3 regions of the Pseudarthrobacter oxydans genome follow, and region 1 is predicted to be linked to each of the others. Evidence: riboswitches for the same ligand, from Rfam matches in the RefSeq annotation. Region 1 holds a riboswitch; each other region holds the start of a gene.
The links. A riboswitch is a leader RNA that binds a small molecule or an ion and turns the genes downstream of it on or off. The one in region 1 is predicted to bind cyclic di-AMP.
Positions count from the first base shown of each region.

Region 2: it holds a riboswitch for cyclic di-AMP, as region 1 does, so the genes downstream of both, SMD14_RS11000 (LysM peptidoglycan-binding domain-containing protein) here and SMD14_RS04090 (C40 family peptidase) in region 1, are expected to answer to the same signal.
Region 3: it holds a riboswitch for cyclic di-AMP, as region 1 does, so the genes downstream of both, SMD14_RS03470 (hypothetical protein) here and SMD14_RS04090 (C40 family peptidase) in region 1, are expected to answer to the same signal.

Region 1 covers NZ_CP139438.1:882,941-886,207, forward strand. Annotated here, with positions in the region: cyclic di-AMP (ydaO/yuaA leader) riboswitch at 1-105, shown strand, start outside; gene SMD14_RS04085 (M23 family metallopeptidase) at 116-937, shown strand; cyclic di-AMP (ydaO/yuaA leader) riboswitch at 1,050-1,247, shown strand; gene SMD14_RS04090 (C40 family peptidase) at 1,318-1,989, shown strand; gene SMD14_RS04095 (NlpC/P60 family protein) at 2,149-2,916, shown strand; gene SMD14_RS04100 (HNH endonuclease) at 3,177-3,267, shown strand, end outside.
Region 2 covers NZ_CP139438.1:2,429,187-2,432,453, forward strand. Annotated here, with positions in the region: gene SMD14_RS10995 (lytic transglycosylase domain-containing protein) at 1-1,054, opposite strand, end outside; cyclic di-AMP (ydaO/yuaA leader) riboswitch at 1,294-1,494, shown strand; gene SMD14_RS11000 (LysM peptidoglycan-binding domain-containing protein) at 1,498-2,331, shown strand; gene SMD14_RS11005 (protein adenylyltransferase SelO family protein) at 2,479-3,267, opposite strand, start outside.
Region 3 covers NZ_CP139438.1:741,291-744,557, reverse strand. Annotated here, with positions in the region: gene SMD14_RS03480 (response regulator transcription factor) at 1-35, shown strand, start outside; partial or broken gene SMD14_RS03475 (ATP-binding protein) at 43-1,568, shown strand; cyclic di-AMP (ydaO/yuaA leader) riboswitch at 1,664-1,824, shown strand; gene SMD14_RS03470 (hypothetical protein) at 1,830-2,525, shown strand; gene SMD14_RS03465 (glyoxalase superfamily protein) at 2,541-2,930, opposite strand; gene upp (uracil phosphoribosyltransferase) at 2,991-3,267, opposite strand, start outside.

The DNA.
Region 1 (3,267 bases):
CTCCGTGGATACCTCTGTGCCGAAGCTTGCTTACGGCGGACCGGGTCTTTGAACTCTCTGACCCGAATCCGACAGCTAACTTCGCAGGCTTTCCAGAGAGGAACCCTTCTTGTCCATGCAGACCCCCAGGGGACGCCGCCGCGCAGCGGTGCCCGCTTCGACGCCGCGGGTTGTTGAAGTCATCACCACGGAACGCCCCCGCGATCCCCACCGTGATGCGCGCCGCCGTCGTGGTCCCTTCCGCCAAGTCACCGAGTTCGCTGCTGCGAGCGGAATCGGCCAGAAGGCCGGAATCGCACTCGCAGCCACAGGCCTGGTGCTGACCGTGACGGTGCCGGCCACCAGCCCCGTGATGGCCACCGACGCTCCCGGTGTTACTCCGATGGCAGCCTCAGCCGTCACGCCGCAGCCGCAGATCTCAGCCGAGGCCGGTGCCCAGATCGATTTCAGCCGTTCCGCCGTGGTCACCCAGGCGGATCCGGACGGCAAGCTCAAGCAGCTTCTCAGTGCCCAGTCCGCCGGCTCGGTGTCACGTGCTGCCTCGGCAGGAAGCCTCGGCGCTCCACTGGCCACGCTGACCACAGCGTCCCCCTTCGGCTACCGCGTCAGCCCGATCACCGGTGGCTCAGGCGACTTCCACCGCGGCCAGGACTATGTGGCCCAGTGCGGTACGTCGGTCTTCGCTGCCGCCACCGGTACCGTGACCTTCGTGGGCTGGCACCAGTTCGGCGGCGGAAACCGCGTTGTGGTGGACCACGGCAACGGCCTGGAAACCACGTACAACCACCTCTCCTCCTTCAGCGTGAGGGAGGGGCAGACCGTCTCGCGCGGGGACGTAATTGCCCTTAGCGGGACCACGGGCGCCTCCACGGGCTGCCACCTCCACTTCGAGGTGCAGGTCAACGGCGAAGTGGTCGATCCGACTGGCTGGCTGTAGTCAAGTGACGGTGAACTATCAGATGATCGTGACTTGCCGTGACCTGAATGTGACATTCACTCAAAACTGCTGTACCGTCTAACTCGCGTCAACTTTTCCGAAGTTGACGCTCTTGTGCGGATTGCCTAACTCTGCCACCGCTCAAGGTCCGTTCGCATTTCATCGTCTGGCAGGGGCGGGGGAACCAATTTTGGTCTTGGCTTTGGCTAAGACCTTGGGGTTAAGTCGCAAAACTTCCTTGGAAGCAGCGCGGCCGGGTGACTCCCATCCGAATCCGACAGCTCACCTCGCAGGCATTGGGAGAGGCTACCTTCGTGTCTTCACGCAATAATTCTGCGCGCCACCGTGCGCAAACGGTTCGTACCAACCCCTTGGACACTATGTCCAAGGCTGTTAGTGCCAATGCCGGGACAGTAGGTCGCCAGGCTGCCGTTATCGCCGCAGCTTCCGGTCTTATCCTCAGCATGGGCCTGCCCGCCAACGCAGCGGACACCACCGCTGGTGTTTCCGCTTCCACCGAGTCCGGCTCCGCGCAGGCTGCCCTGGCAGTCACCGCAGCCCCCACGGCCACCGTGTCGTTCGAGCGGCCCGTGGTCAAGACCACTGCCGCCCCGAAGCCGGAGCGGGTGCGCCCACAGTCCACCGCCACGGAAACGGGCGCAGCGTCGAGTTCGGAGTCTGCAGCGGACAAGCTGGCCAAGACTGTCTCTTCCGCTTCCACCTCAGGCATTGCTGCCATCGCCTACACGGGCATTGGCAGCCCCTACGTCTGGGGCGGCACCAGCCCGGTCACCGGATGGGACTGCTCCGGCTTCACCCAGTGGGTTTACGCCCAGGCCGGCATCAGCATCCCCCGCGTCAACGCCTGGACTGCCATGACCCCCACCTCCACCCCGCAGCCCGGCGACCTGGTCATGCAGAACGGCGGAGCGCACGTCGGCATCTACGTCGGCAACGGCATGATGGTCAGCGCGCTCAACCCCTCCCAGGGCACGCTGCTCCACGCCGTAGCCGCCACCGGCACCTCTTCGTTCTTCACCATCAGCAAATAGTTCTTGGACCCTCGGGTCCAAGAACTATTTCTTTGCTCCACCACGCTTTCCGCTAACACCACATCCCCGTTCGGGGCGTGCCGGCGTACCCCCAAGATGCCGGCGCGTCCACATCCCTTGGTGCCCACAACGGCCTGAGGAAAACGAAAGAGAGAACTGATGACTACTCGTGCTACCGCACGGCATCGCGCCGAGGTCACCAAAACCAGCTCAATCGCCATCATCGCCAAGGCTGTCGGCGAGAACGCCGGCGGCGTAGGCCGCCAGGCCGCTGTCATCGCCGCCGCTTCCGGCCTGGTACTGACCAGCGGCATCGCGGCGAACGCTGCCGACTCCAACGTCCAGCGCGACTCCGCTCCGGCTTCCACCCTGGAAGTTGAATCCGCCGTCGAAGCCCCCATCTCCGCGGCCTCCACGATCAACATCACCTTCGAAAAGCCCGCCGTCACCACCACGCCGGCCCCGGTTATCGAAGAACCCGCACCTGTCGAGGTCCAGGAGGCCGAGCCGGCCCCCGTCGCCCAGCCTGCTGCTCCCAAGGTCACGGCCAAGGTTTCCACGGCCTCGGCCCCGGCCGCCGCTCCCACTGCTTCCGCCAGCGGCAAGGGTGCAGCCATCCTGTCGGCTGCATACGCCCAGCTGGGTGTTATGCAGGACTGCACCATGCTGGTCACGAACTCCCTGGCAGCAGTGGGGATCAACTTCCACGACTGGCCTGCAGGCTACCTCTCCCTGGGTCGCACCGTCAGCGCTGCCGAGGCGCAGCCCGGCGACCTGATCTACTACGCCGACGGCGGTGCCGGCATGGCACACATTGCTGTCTACGCAGGCAACGGCCAGGCCGTCCACGGTGGCTACAACGGAAACCAGACGGTGGTCTTCAGCGCCAACGTCGGCTCCGGCCCCGTGTTCATCCGAGTGAACTGACCCGCCAGTTCCGGCGGTCCGACCAGGACTCAAAAGAACCCTTGCCCTCACGGCAAGGGTTCTTGCCTTTTAACTGCCGGCTGCTCCAGCCGTTCAGTATGCGCCGCCTGACTGGATCGACACGACCGTTCAGGGAAAGGGCGATTAGCCGATCGCGCGCTTCTATGTTTACTCTTGTGGTGTCGATCCATAGCCCGGACATGCCGAGGGCAGCCGGCCCTCGTGCCCCTGGACGGGTGCGGCCGTGAAGAGGTACGTGCATGCGCACTCTCGTTCTGAATGCTGGGTATGAGCCCCTGGCGGTGATCACTTTCCGCCGGGCGCTGGTGCTTGTGCTCACGGGCAAGGCCA
Region 2 (3,267 bases), 1.5 Mb from region 1:
TTTTGGCACCGGCAGGATCGTTGACCGCACCCGCAGGAGCAGAGGGAATTACGACGGCGGGCGGGCTGGGCGGCGCGGCAGGCGCCGGAGCGGGGACAGGCGGAGCAGGATCCGCCGGCGCAGGGTTGCCGGCCGGAGGATTTTCAGGTGCCAGATCGGCAGGAGCCGGACGCACGGGGGCGGGAGCAGCAGATGGCTGCGCCTTTGCCGCCGCGGCGGCTGCGGCAGCCCGTCGTCGTGCCTCTTCTCCGGCCGCGGCCCTTTTCGCCTCCTGCGCTGCTTCATAAGCGGCCAGAGCCGCCTGTCCACGCCGGAATTCACCCTCAACCGCCGCCGTCGTGCCCTTCAGGGACGCCAACTGCTCGGTCAGCTCCCGGTTGCGCTGCTGTTCTTCCGTAAGCTGGCGTGCCATGGCTTCCTGGGCCGATCGGGCCGCCGCAAGCTTTTCCGCCGCCTCGCCGGACAGCCGTTCACGCTCGGCCCGGGCGGCTTTCTCCTGATCGGCCAGTGAAGCCGTGACTTTCCCCGCGGCGGCTGCCTTGTCCACAAGGCCCGCCGTTTTGCCGCCCACCAGATGCACCACGTTGAGCCCGTGGACATTGTTGTTCCCGATCGCATCAAGGGCCACGAAGAACCCCATGTTCGTACCGCCCGTTTTGTAGGACTGGGCGGCCAGGGCTCCGATGTCCTTCCTGTGGCGGATGAGTTCGGCTTTGGCGGTCCCGGCCTGTTCCGCCAGCGACTCCACTCGGGCAGTGGATGCTGCCAACGCGGCATCAGCCGCTGCAGACTCAGCGGCTGACGCCACCGCCGCGTTGCCCAAGGCCTCCGACTGCGCCTGCAGCCCGTCCAACAGGCCTGCGATCATACCGATCTCTTTTTCCGTGCCGGCCTCGGTCAGCTTGGCCCGCTCCACGTCCTCCCACGAGGGGTAGCCACCAGGCGGAACGCCCTCGGCCGCGCCGGCCGGAGTCAGCCAAACGCTGCCGGCGAGGGCGGCGGCCAGCAGTATCCCGGGCAGGCGGTGCCGGGCATTTAGAACGGAACGGGACATAGTTCGGAAGCTTACCGGCTTCAACCTTCACTTCAAGGATGAGGGGCCTGCATCGTTATACAGCAGAGACAAGCCATCGACTTTCCACGGTGAAAGCCTGAGCGTGCGCGCAGTGCCCGCGACCCAGAGTCGATTCGTTTGCATAAACCGAGAGGAGAACCTCGCATGTTACCCAAACGTGACAATCGGCGCCGGGGCGGGTTATGGTCTTAAGGTGTCCCTCCCAGACGGGACATTCCCCTCAGCTTGCCGAGCCCTGCCGCTGAACCGGGAACCATCGCTATCCAGCTGGCAGGGACGGGGGAACCAAGTTTCCACGGCCTCTCAAGAGGCCTTGGGGTTAAGTCGCTGGCGCCTCCGTTCCTTTCGGAGTTGCTCCCGGCCGGGTATCTCCAGCCCGAACCCGACAGCTCACCCCGCAGGCATGGGAGAGGCGATCAACTGTGTCAAAAATTTCCACCACCGCCCGTCATCGCGCAACTCCGGCCCGCTCCATCATCCTGGAAGGACTGGCTGTTTCGGCCAAGTCCCAAGCCAGGACCCTGGGCCGTCCGGCGCTCGCCGTCGCAGCCGCATCCGGCATTGCCTTCGGCGTCGGAGCCCCGGCGCACGCCGGTGTGACAGGTCCGGACACCACTGAGACCACTAACATCCAGGCCTCCGCCGCCCCGGCAGCAGCAGTTGCAGCCCCCGCCGCCGCGGCCGGAACCGTCCATACGGTTGTATCCGGCGACACGCTTGGCGCCATCTCGGCCGCTTACGGCGTGGCCCTGGGCGATGTCCTGGCAGCCAACGGGCTTTCAATCTCCGCGGTTATCTACCCCGGCGACCAGATCCAGATCCCGGGTGCAGGCTACGCCCCGGCAGCTCCGGCCGCCGCACCCGCCCCGGCACCCGTCCAGACCGCCGCTGCCACGGCACCGGCGAACACGGGGATGAACCTGTCCTACGCCTCTGCCAGCACCGGCACGGGCACCGGAGCAGCAATTCTCGCCTCGGCTTACAGCCAGGTGGGCGTCGGCCAGGACTGCACCGCGATGGTGGAGAACGCCCTGCGTTCCGTTGGCCTGAGCGTCGGCGACCTGGCTCCCACCCAGTTCTTCCAGTACGGCACTGTTGTGGGTTCCCCCGCTCCCGGTGACCTCGTGATCACGGCCGGCCACGTGGGCGTTTACGCCGGCGACGGCCAGGTTGTCAGCGGCGGCGTGAACGGTTACAGCACCGAAGTCCACTCCATCAGCTGGCTGAGCGGCGCTTCCTTCGTCCGCGTAGCGTAACCAACGGCGACGGGGCAGTCCGCTCGCAGCGGGGCAGTCCCACCCTGTGGAAGGGGCTGGAAGGGGCGGCAGCCGGGTTTACCGGCTGCCGCCCCTTCCACGTTCTTAAGGGTCCTTGGGGCTCCCTTGGCTCCGCTGGAATTACGGCTAGGTGCCGCAGAAGGTCCGGTATTTGCCGAAGTCCTCCGGCGGTCCTTCCGTGTAGCGTTCCAGCCCCGGACGCTCCTGGAACGGGGACCGGACAACCTCAAGGAGGCGGTTAAACGGGTCAAGATCGCCCTCGGTGGCAGCGGCCAGTGCTTCCTCCACCAGGTGGTTCCTGGGGATGTACGCGGGGTTCACGCTGTCCATGAGTTCGGCGTCGGGCTTCAGCGCGGCCCAGCGTCCGGCCCAGGCATCGAAAGTCCCCAGGTCCGGCACCATGCCGCGGGCAGGCCTGGAGTTGCCCCGGGCGGCCTGTCCAAGGTTCCGGAAGAATTGCGTGTAGTCAACGGGTCCGTCCTTCAGCAGGCCGATCACGCCATCCACAAGGTCCGAGGCTTCGTCACGTTCCGGGCCTGCCGCAGGGCCGGCAGGCACGCCGAGCTTGGCCTTCATGCCCTCGAACCAGGCATCACTGTACCGGCCGCGGAACGTGCCTAGGGCCTCCACCGCGGGGCCGACAGCCTGTTCCTGGTCTTCGTTGAAGAGCGGCAGCATGGCCTCAGCGAGCCGGGCCAGGTTCCACTCGGCTACCACGGGCTGGTTCGCGTAGGCATAGCGGCCGCCTACATCGATGGAGCTATACACGGCGGCGGGATCAAACGCGTCCATGAATGCGCAGGGCCCGTAGTCGATGGTTTCCCCGGAGATGGTCATGTTGTCCGTGTTCATGACCCCGTGCACGAAGCCCACCAGCATCCACTTGGCCACGAGCTCCGCCTGGGCGGCGACCAC
Region 3 (3,267 bases), 140 kb from region 1:
GGGGCGCCGGGTACGTCATCAAGCCGGCGGAGTAGGCGCGCCATGACCTCCGTGCACACCGCGGAGCCGCAGCCCCGGAGCTGGCTCAAACCCGCCACCTGGCACTTGCGCACACGCCTTATCCTGCTGGCCATGGCGCTGTTGATCGCCATCTGCGGTGCGGTGGGCGTAGCCAGCTACGCCTCGATGGACTCCTTCCTCACCCGCCAGCTGGACGAGCAGCTGAGCCAGGCCGCAGCCCGCTCCAACGATCCCGGCCGGCCTCCCTCCGGCGGCTTCAACGGCAGGGACCCCCTGGATTCCCGCGGACAAAGCGTGGGAACATTGAACGCCCGCATCCTCAACGGCCAGGTCAACAGCGCCGGCTTCCTGGCCCCGGACACTACGCGCTCTGCGCTGTCCTCCGAGGACAAGCAGGTCCTGCTCGCACTGGCCACCGATGCCCGGCCCGTTGACCGCACGCTCTCAAACGGTGACTACCGGCTGATTGCGGTCAAGACCAGTTTCGGCGACGTCCTGGTCACAGGGCTCCCCCTGGCCGCCAAGGAGAGCACGCTGACGTCCCTGGTGTGGACCTTCGTGTTCGTCTCGCTGGGCGGGTTGCTCCTGATCGGGCTGGTGGGCACGGTCCTGATCCGCCGCACCATGAAGCCCCTTGAACAGCTCTCCGAGGTGGCCACCCGGGTTTCGCAGCTGCCCCTGGACGCCGGCGAGGTGGCACTTGCCGTTCGCGTCCCGCCGTCGAACTCCAACCCTGGAACTGAGGTGGGCAGCGTGGGGCACGCGCTGAACCTCTTGCTGGACAACGTTGCGAATGCGCTGCAGGCGCGGCAGAAGAGCGAGACCAAGGTCCGGCAGTTCGTGGCTGACGCCTCCCATGAGCTGCGCACGCCGCTGACCGCCATCCGCGGCTACACCGAACTGATGAGAATGACGGAAAACTTCACTCCGGACGGGGAGAAGTCGCTGGCACGGGTGCAAAGCCAGTCGGAACGGATGACCGCTTTGGTGGAGGATCTCCTGCTGCTCGCGCGGCTCGACGAGGGCCAGCCGCTGAAGCTTGCCGAGGTGGACCTGACCCAGCTGGTGGTGGAAGGCGTCAGCGATGAGAAGGTCATGGCGCCAGGGCACACCTGGCGGCTGGAGCTCCCCGACGAGCCGGTGGTGGTGAACGGGGATCCGTCCCAGCTGCGGCAGGTGCTGATGAACCTGCTCTCCAACGCCCGCAAGCACACCCCTCCGGGAACCACGGTGGTAACGGGGGTGGAGAAAACGCCGGAGGGCGCCGCAGTGGTGACCGTAACGGACGACGGCGGCGGCATACCGCCGGAGTTCGTGGACCAGGTCTTCGCCGGTTTGCCCGCGCAGACGCGGCACGTGCGGGGACCAGCGCGCCCGGTGCGTCCGCCGCTGAAGGAACCAGCGGTTTGGGCTTGTCCATCGTCGAGTCCATTGTTGAGGCCCACGGCGGACGGGTAACGGTGACGTCGCAACCCGGCCGCACGCAGTTCGCCCTGCGGCTACCCCTCATGCGGGGAATGGCACAAGGCGGCGCGCCGTCATCGTGACCTCCGTTACCAAAATGTGACTTATGCGCTGAACTCCTGTACCGTCGAATGGGTGCGGTCCCCGTTCGGGCCGCATATCCCGGGTTGACGCCAAGCTCTGCCACTTCCCGGATTCCTCTTGAACAACGGCAGAGGCGGGGGACCCACCGTCCCGGGCACTGACTGCCCTTGGGGTTAAGCCTGCACGTGTTTTTTCCGTGCGGCCGGATGCCCTCATCCGAACCCGACAGCTAACTCCGCAGGTGTGAGAGGCGATCTATTATGTCCAAGTTCCTTGTAAAACCACGCCCGAATTCAGGCACGGATGCACGCTCCACGCGTGCAGCAGGCAAATTCCCCTCCGTCGGCCGGCGCGCCGGACTGCTGGCAGCATCCTGCGCCCTCCTTGTTGGAGTTGGCGCTGCGGGCCAGGCCACCGACACGGGTGCCCGCGTGGCAGCCACCGGGGCGCAGGCTTCGGAGTCCCATTCCAAGCTGAGCATGGAGCAGAGCGAAATCCGGGCCAACCCTGCGCCTGAGCCCGCAGCCGAGCAGATCAACGTTGTCCCGCAGGCAGCCGAACCTGCTCCCGTTGCCGAGCCCGCACCGGCTCCTGCGCCGGAACCCGCTCCGGCCCCGGCACCCGAGCCCGCGCCCGTCGTCGCGGTTAATGATCCCGCAGGCGCCCAGGCGTACGCCGCAGGCCAGCTGGCTTCCTATGGCTGGGCTCCGGACCAGATGCAGTGCCTGCAGACCCTCTGGACCAAGGAATCGGACTGGACCACCACGGCCACCAACCCGAGCAGCGGCGCCTACGGCATCGTCCAGTCCCTGCCGGCTGAGAAGATGGCCAGCGCCGGAGCCGACTACCTCACCAACTATCGCACGCAGATTAACTGGGGCCTGAACTACATCCAGGAGCGCTACCAGTCGCCGTGTGGTGCACTGAACTTCCACTTGTCGAACAACTGGTACTAGGCGGGATGCAGTAACCTACTTCTGCTGCTCCCCCGCCTCCCGGCCGGGGATGTACTGGACGGCCCACCGGTTCCCGTCCGGATCCGCGAAGTACACAAAATGGCCCCAGTCCTGCACGTCCACTTCGCTCACGTCCACCCCGTTGCCCTTCAGGTGCTCGTAGGCAGCCTGGATGTCGCTGACCACGAGCTGGAGGTTCGAGCCGGTACCCGGAGGCGCGTCCGTGAGCCCTTCCCCGATGCAGATGGAGCAGGCCGAGCCGGGAGGAGTCAGCTGGACAAAGCGGATGGAGTCCGTGGGCCGCTGATCGAAATCGGCATTGAACCCCACCTTGTTGACGTAGAAATCCTTGGCCCGGTCCACGTCGGACACAGGGACAAACACCAGTTCCAGTTTCCAGTCCATCCGCACAGGCTAGCCCTGCGGCCGGGAACAGGAAAGGCCTGGCTTTAGCCTGCCATGTCCTTAGCCTGCGATGCCGTACAGCCGGTCGCCTGCGTCGCCGAGGCCGGGAACGATGTAGGACTTCTCGTTGAGCCTTTCGTCGATGGAGGCCAGCACGATGGTGACGTTGGCGCCGGAGAGTTCTTCCTCCAGCTTCGCCAGTCCTTCCGGAGCAGCAAGCAGGCAGATGCAGGTGACATCAGAGGCGCCGCGCTTGAACAGGAACTTGATGGCTTCGCGCAGCGTCCCGCCGGTGGCCAGCATGGGGTCCAGGACGAAGATCTGCCGGTCGGTAAGG